Regions from separate parts of the Streptomyces sp. NPDC088730 genome, predicted to be linked through region 2. Evidence: riboswitches for the same ligand, from Rfam matches in the RefSeq annotation. Region 2 holds a riboswitch; the other holds the start of a gene.
What was found. Region 2 has a riboswitch for S-adenosylmethionine ahead of ACIP89_RS33345 (hypothetical protein). Riboswitches for the same ligand answer to the same signal wherever they lie in the genome.
Positions count from the first base shown of each region.

Region 1: it holds a riboswitch for S-adenosylmethionine, as region 2 does, so the genes downstream of both, ACIP89_RS04830 (aminotransferase class V-fold PLP-dependent enzyme) here and ACIP89_RS33345 (hypothetical protein) in region 2, are expected to answer to the same signal.

Region 1 covers NZ_JBIVLK010000001.1:1,078,893-1,082,604, reverse strand. Annotated here, with positions in the region: gene ACIP89_RS04840 (rhomboid family intramembrane serine protease) at 1-709, shown strand, start outside; gene ACIP89_RS04835 (Lrp/AsnC family transcriptional regulator) at 706-987, shown strand; gene ACIP89_RS04830 (aminotransferase class V-fold PLP-dependent enzyme) at 1,050-2,453, opposite strand; SAM riboswitch class IV at 2,627-2,744, opposite strand; gene trpD (anthranilate phosphoribosyltransferase) at 2,828-3,712, opposite strand, start outside.
Region 2 covers NZ_JBIVLK010000017.1:121,168-124,879, reverse strand. Annotated here, with positions in the region: gene ACIP89_RS33350 (cytochrome P450) at 1-936, opposite strand, end outside; gene ACIP89_RS33345 (hypothetical protein) at 1,159-1,551, opposite strand; SAM riboswitch class IV at 1,601-1,710, opposite strand; gene ACIP89_RS33340 (phosphocholine-specific phospholipase C) at 1,873-3,712, opposite strand, start outside.

The DNA.
Region 1 (3,712 bases), on a different contig from region 2:
ACTCCTGCGGGCGGCCACCTCGGGCGGGCCGCCGGTCACCTACGCCCTCATCGCACTGTGCTGCGTGGTCTTCGCGATCAGCCCGCTCTCCGGGCTCGCCCCGGTGTACGGCAGCGCGGACGCCCTGCTGTCGGCCCAGGCCGGGTACTTCGAGCGCTGGGGCGTGATCCCGAGCGAGCTGTGGGACGGCTCCGCGCACGCCCTGGTCACGCCGCTCACCGCGCTCTTCGTGCACGGCAGCTGGCTGCACCTGCTCGGCAACATGCTGTTCCTGTACGTGTTCGGAGCGATGGCCGAGGAGCGCATGGGCCACACCGAGTTCGCGTTCTTCTACCTCGGCTGCGGCTACCTCGCGCTGCTCGCCTACGCGGCCGCGCACGCCACCTCGGACCAGACGCTCGTCGGCGCTTCGGGGGCGATCTCGGCGGTACTGGGCGCCTTCCTCTACCTCTTCCCCCGGGCCAGGGTCACCAGCGTGTTCCCGTTCCTCCTCTTCCTCCCGCTGCGCTTCCCCGCCTGGATCGTGCTGATCTTCTGGTTCGTGCTCCAGTGGCTGGCCGCGGAGGGGGCGGGCAGCGGTCCCGGCGTGGCCTATCTCGCCCATGTGGTCGGCTTCGCCGTCGGGTTCCTCTACGCCTGGGGGCGCTACCGGGGTAACGCTAGAGTGAGATCTCCAGCCACGGCCACCGAGGGAGAAAGCCAGCCGTGATCACCGCGATCGTGCTCATCAAAACCAGCGTGGACCGGATTCCCGAGATCGCCGAGGCCGTCGCGGCGCTGGACAGTGTCAGCGAGGTCTTCTCGGTCACCGGTACGTACGACCTGATCGCCATGGTCCGGGTGGCCAAGCACGACGATCTCGCCGATGTCATCCCCGGCCGGATCAGCAAGATCCCCGGCGTCGAGGCGACCGACACCCACGTGGCGTTCCGTACGTACTCGCAGCACGACCTGGAGGCGGCCTTCGCCATCGGCCTGGACGGCTGACCACGTAAACGCGTTCGGCCGGGTACGGAATGCTTTCCGTACCCGGCCGAACGCGTTGCGGCTCAGTGCTGGGCGGTGCCCCGGTCCGGGACGCAGCGGCCGTCCTCGGTGCGGTACTTCCACTGGGCGCCCTCGCTCACCAGCTCCTTGACCGCCCGCACGAAGCGCTCGATGTGCTCGTCCGGCGTACCGGCACCGAAGCTGACCCGGATCGCGTTGAGCGACTTCTCGCCCGGCTCGGCCTCCGGCGCGCCGCACTCGCCGACGTCCTGCGGGTCGCTGCCGAGCAGGGTGCGCACCAGCGGGTGGGCGCAGAACAGGCCGTCGCGCACCCCGATGCCGTACTCGGCGGAGAGGGCCGCGGCGAAGTGCGAGCTGTTCCAGCCCTCCACCACGAACGAGATGACGCCGACGCGGGGGGCGTCGTCACCGAAGAGCGAGAGCACCTTGACCTCGGGCACCTCGGCCAGTCCGGCCCGGACCTCCGAGACGAGCTGCTGCTCGCGGGCGACCAGGCTGTCGAACCCGGCCTCGGTGAGCGCCTTGCAGGCGGAGGCGATGGAGTAGACGCCGATGACGTTGGGCGAACCGGCTTCGTGGCGGGCGGCGGTGGTGTGCCACTCGACGTCCACCCCGCCGTCGGTGCGCCGGGCGACCTTGCGGGAGGCGCCGCCGCCGGCCAGGTAGGGCTCGGCGTCGCACAGCCAGTCGGAGCGGCCGGCCAGCACACCGGAGCCGAAGGGCGCGTAGAGCTTGTGGCCGGAGAAGGCGACCCAGTCGACGTCCAGCTCGGCGATGTTCACGGGGTGGTGCGGGGCGAGCTGGGCGGCGTCCAGCACGATACGGGCGCCGTGGGCGTGCGCGGCGGCGGCGAGCTCCTTGACCGGCCACAGCTCGCCGGTGACGTTGGAGGCCCCGGTGACGCAGACCAGCGCGGGGCCAACGGGGCCTCCGCTGCTCGAACGGAGCTGGGGGTCGCGGTCGGCGAGGGCGCGCTCCAGGGTGGCGACGGCCTGGTCAGGGGTGCGCGGGGCGTTCAGGTAGGTCACCCGGGCATCGCGCCAGGGCAGCAGGGACGCGTGGTGCTCGGTCTCGAAGACGAACACCTCGCAGTCGGCGGGCACCGCGGCGGCCAGCAGGTTGAGCGAGTCGGTCGTCGAACGGGTGAAGATCACCTGGTCGCCCTCGCGGCAGCCGAGGAACTCCGCGACGGTCACCCGGCTGGACTCGAAGAGGTCCGTGGAGAGCTGCGAGAGGTAGCCGGCACCCCGGTGGACGCTGCCGTAGTACGGCGCGTACGCGGCGACGTCGTCCCACACCCGCTGCAGGGCCGGGGCGCTGGCGGCGTAGTCGAGCGCGGCGTACGTGACCTCACCGCCGGTCACCAGCGGAACCGTCACATCCTTGCCCAGGACGGGCAGCGGGGTACAAATGGACTGATCGGCGGCAGCGGTGAAGACAGACATGACGAACTCCCGTAACAGGCAGGCGAACTCCGCGTGCCTGCGGATACGCGGCAGCACGGAAGAAGAGAAAAAGGGTGTGCGGAGGAGGGCCGAAAAGCCCTATCGCATTCGCTTGCTCACAGAGGCTCCCTGAGGACCAGGACCCCACGGGTGGACATCTCACGATGTCGAGGGGTCCGCGCTTGCCGCAGACCTCGCTGCCTACGGCCTGGTCTTCACCCGGGGCACCCCGCCACGGACGGAGGGTTGCCGGACAGCGGGCCGGGGCCGTAGTCGCTGTCACTCATGACCTGCCCAGCATCTTGCCATACGTGCCCGGACGCGCAAGGCGCAGTCCATGATCTGGACTGCGCCCCGCTTCGCTGCTCGGTGGTTCAGGCGTTGCTGGTCTTGACCCATCTCTCCAGCACGCGCCCCGCGGACCCGGAGTCGATGGACTCGGCGGCCTTCGCCATACCGGCGGTGAGCTGCTCTTCGAGCGTGCCCTCCCCCGGGTCCAGCGCGACCAGCGCCGCCGCAGCGTTGAGCAGGACGGCGTCCCGTACGGGCCCCGTCTCACCGGCCAGCAGCCGGCGGGCCACGTCGGCGTTGTACGAGGCGTCGGCGCCGCGCAGCGCCTCGACCGGCACCAGGTCCAGGCCGACGTCGCGCGGGTCGAAGGCCTGCTCGCGCACGACGCCGTCGCGGGCCACCCAGACCCGGGAGGTCGCGGTGGTGGTCAGCTCGTCCAGTCCGTCGTCGCCGCGGAAGACCAGCGCGGAGTTGCCCCGCTCCGCGAGGACGCCCGCGACGATGGGCGCCATCCGCGGGTCGGCCACGCCGATGGCCTGGGAGCGCACCTGGGCCGGGTTGGTGAGCGGGCCCAGGATGTTGAAGGTGGTCGGCGCGCCGAGCTCCGCCCGCGCCTTCGCCGCGTACCGCAGGGCGGGGTGGAACTTCACCGCGAAGCAGAAGGTGATGCCCGCCTCCTCCGCCACCTCGACGACGCGCTGCGGGGGCAGATCCAGGTTGACGCCGAGCACGCCCAGTACGTCGGAGGAGCCGCTGGCCGAGGAGGAGGCGCGGTTGCCGTGCTTGACGACCTTGGCGCCCGCCCCGGCCAGGACGATCGCGGACATGGTGGAGATGTTGACCGTCTTGGCCATGTCGCCGCCGGTGCCGACGATGTCGACCGTGCGGCCGGGCACGTGGATCGTGGTGGCGTGCTCGTACATCGCACGGACCAGACCGGTGACCTCCCCGACCGTCTCGCCCTTGGC
Region 2 (3,712 bases):
GCGGGCGGCCCAGCGCCCGGCGAGGATCTGCGTCGGCGCGTCCTCCCAGAGCACCTCGTTCATGGCCTCGCCGACGCTGCGCCGGCCGCCCGCCATCGACTGCGCGAACTCGTCCTCCGTGAGCATCAGCCGCAGCGAGTTGCTGATCCAGTCGGCGGTGGTGAGGTGCCCGGCGGCCGTGACGGCCATCAGGTCGAGCATGTACTCCTCGTCGGTGAAGGCCTCGGGGAACGCGAGCATCCGGGAGGTCACGTCGTCGCCGGGGGCGGCACGCTTCGCGGCGACGAGTCGCGTCATGTGCTCCGCGAAACGCAGGTGGGCCTCCTGCGCGCCCGGACCGCCGTCGGCCAGGTCCTTCAGCACCCGGGCGATGGAGCCGCCCTCGTCGTCGGGGAACCCGACCAGCCTGGCGAGGACCAGGACCGGAAGCGGCTCACAGAAGTCGGCGACGAGGTCGGCCGTGCCCCGGCTGCACACGGCGTCGATCAGCCGGTCGGCCAACTGCTCGCAGTGGCGGCGGGTCTCGAACGGGTCGGCCCCTTCGAGGGCGGGCCCGACCATCCGGGCGTGCCGCCGGTGCTCGTCCCCCGCGCTGAAGTAGACGGACGGCAGCGGCCGCCCGACCATGGGCAGCAGCGGCCAGTCCTCCGGTATGTGCTCCCACTGGTTCCACAGGCCGACATCGCGCGGGAACAGCTCACCGTCACTGGTGACCTGATGGAGTTCCCGGTAGCCGATGACCAGCCAGGCGGGGAACCCGCCCGGCAGTTCGACGGGGACGACCGGTCCGTGGTCCCGCCGCATGGCCCGGTAGACGGCCTGCGGCTCGGTCTGGAACGAGGGCCCGCTCAGGGGTACGGCACCGGGCCCCGCGTGCGCGGGGCACTCCGGAGGGGGTGAGGCGGACTCGGGGTCTGGGGAGGAAGGGCGCGTCATCGTCCTGACTTCTGTGGCGGAAGCGTCACGCGTCACGATCGTGCGGTCAACGCACGCCCACTATAAGGATTTTATGTGACACCACAGCGGTCGATGACGATCAAATGTGCACCCGAAATGGAGCAACCGCTGGACATCTCACGACAATTGACGACCGACTCCAAGCACCGACGCCAAGTACCGACGCCAAGCAGCGACGCCGAGGAGCGGCTCCGTACCCGGCTAGAAGCGCCCGGCCCCCGGGGCGTCGCACAGCTCCCCGGCCTCGAAGGCGACGTTGACGAGTCCGGCGAGCCGGTCGGCACCGGTCACGAGCTTCAGCGCATGCCAACGGGAGAGCCAGTACACGCGCCCTCGGTGACCGGCGAGAACCTCCCGCAGCCCGTCCGGGGCGTGCGTCCACACCGGCGGAAGGGTGTCCGCGTAGTCGAACGCGGCCCGCAGACCGATCCAGCCGTCGTCCCGGACATCGTCTGCGGTCAGCAGTATCTCGACGGCCTGACCGGGCTCCTGCCGGCACTTCTTGGCGTGGATCCAGTGCACTTGGTGGCCCGCGGCGTACCGCGCGCAGTCCTCGCTCCGCACGGAGCCGTGTTCGGGGAGATGACGCAGCACGGTGAGTCCCGCCTTCCGGGGATGATGGACCCCGAGCGCTCTGCACCGCGGTCCGCTGTTCCCCGTACCTCGCGCACGGGGCAGGTCGTCACCCGGAGCACCCGCAGCGGAGCGGGGTGCCGTCCAGCAAGCCGGGGCTGCGCACTGGAACTCATGACCCGGCGAAAACCCTAACGCACCGAGCAGCCGCCTCCCGACGCGCGGGACCGCTCGGCCGACGGACGGTCAGGGACGCACGGGCGCGGGCCGGATCCGGCCCGCGCACCCCCGCCTCTCCCGGTGACGGCCCGGCCGGCGCTCAGCCGTCACCGGGCCGGCCGGTCAGCCGGTGACGAGGCCCGGGTCGCTCGTTCCCGCCTCACCCGTCTCGACGTGTCCGGCGAACCGGCGAAGGAACGCGGCGTCCGCGTCCGAGACCACCTCGATGTCGTACCAGCGCTTGCTCCCGCGCAGGTCAACGGTGTGCCGCACGGTCGCGCCGGCCCGCACCGCGAAGGTCTGCGCCCCGCCGCCGTAGGCGTCCGCCTTGCGCACGGTCAGCTGGACGGTCCCCGTACCGGCATGGGTGAGCGTCAGGTCGAGAGCCCCGTTCGCCGGGTTATGACGCGCCGTCACCTCCGGTCCGGCCGCCTTGCCGGGACCCCTGAAGGTCCGCAGGAATCCGTTCGGACCGTGCACCGTGAGGTCGGTCACTCCGCTGGAGTAGGCCGTGTTCCAGCTGTCGGAGAGCGACTTGCCCGCCTCGGTGGTGTAGGTCCAGGGCCCGTCGCCGCGGTTGGCGGACGTCACCAGGAACTGCGCTCCGGCTGCGTCCCCGCCGCTGAAGGTGAGCCGGTACTTCCCGGTGCCCGGGTCTGCCGTCCCGTCCACGAGCGGCGCGTACCGCAGCGGCCGGGTGGGCCGCGTGCCGGACTCCTGCTTCGGCACACTGCCGGAGACCGGCGGCACCGGTACGTAGTCGGGGTGCCGCTCCCCGTCCGGCGGGGCGTATCCGTCCGTGGAGGGCAGCGAGGCGGGCGCGGTCCGCGTCGTGCGGAAGTCGAAGGCCGAGGTGAGATCGCCGCAGACAGCGCGCCGCCAGGGCGAGATGTTGGGCTCGTGCACGCCGAAGCGCTCTTCCATGAACCGGATGACGGAGGTGTGGTCGAAGACCTCGGAACAGGCGAACCCGCCGGTGCTCCACGGGGACACGACGGTCATCGGCACGCGCTGCCCGAGCCCGTACGGCCCGGCCGCGTACCGGATGTCGCCGGGGAAGTGGTCGGCGGAGGTGTCCACGGTGGACAGCCCCTGCGCCGCGCCGGACGGCACGAACGGCGGCACGACGTGGTCGAAGAAGCCGTCGTTCTCGTCGTAGGTGATGAAGAGGGCGGTCCGGCCCCAGACCTCGGGGTCGGACGTCAGCGCGTCCAGCACCTGCGAGATGTACCAGGCACCGTAGTTGGCGGGCCAGTTGGGGTGCTCGCTGTAGGCCTCGGGAGAGACCACCCAGGAGATCTTGGGGAGCGTCCCGGCCCGGACGTCGGCCTTGAGATCGTCGAGGAGCCCGTCGCCGTTCTTGACGTCGGTCCCGGTGCGCGCCTTCTCGAAGAGCGGGTCGCCTGGCTTGGCGTCGCGGTAACTGTTGAAGTAGAGAAGCGAGTTGTCGCCGTACGTGCCCCGGTAGGCATCGTCGATCCACCCCCATGATCCGGCGGCGTCGAGCCCGTCACCGATGTCCTGGTAGACCTTCCACGACACCCCGGCCTCCTCCAGCCGCTCGGGATAGGTCTTCCAGCCGTACCCAGACTCGTCGTTGCCGAGCACGGGACCGCCGCCGGTGCCGTCATTTCCGGTGTACCCGCTCCACAGGTAGTAGCGGTTCGGGTCGGTCGAACCGAGGAACGAGCAGTGGTACGCGTCGCAGACGGTGAACGCGTCGGCGAGGGCGTAGTGGAACGGGATGTCCTCCCGCGTGAGGTGGGCCATCGTCGTGGCGGTCTTGGCGGGGACCCACTGGTCGTACGCACCCTTGTTCAAGGCCCGGTGCCCGCCGGCCCAGTCGTGGTTCAGGTCCTGGAGGAACTGCAGCCCGAGGTCGTCGGCGGGCGGCCGGAACGGCAGCACCTCCTTGCCGAGGAGGTCCTTCTGGTGCCAGACCGGCTTTCCGCTCGGCAGCGTG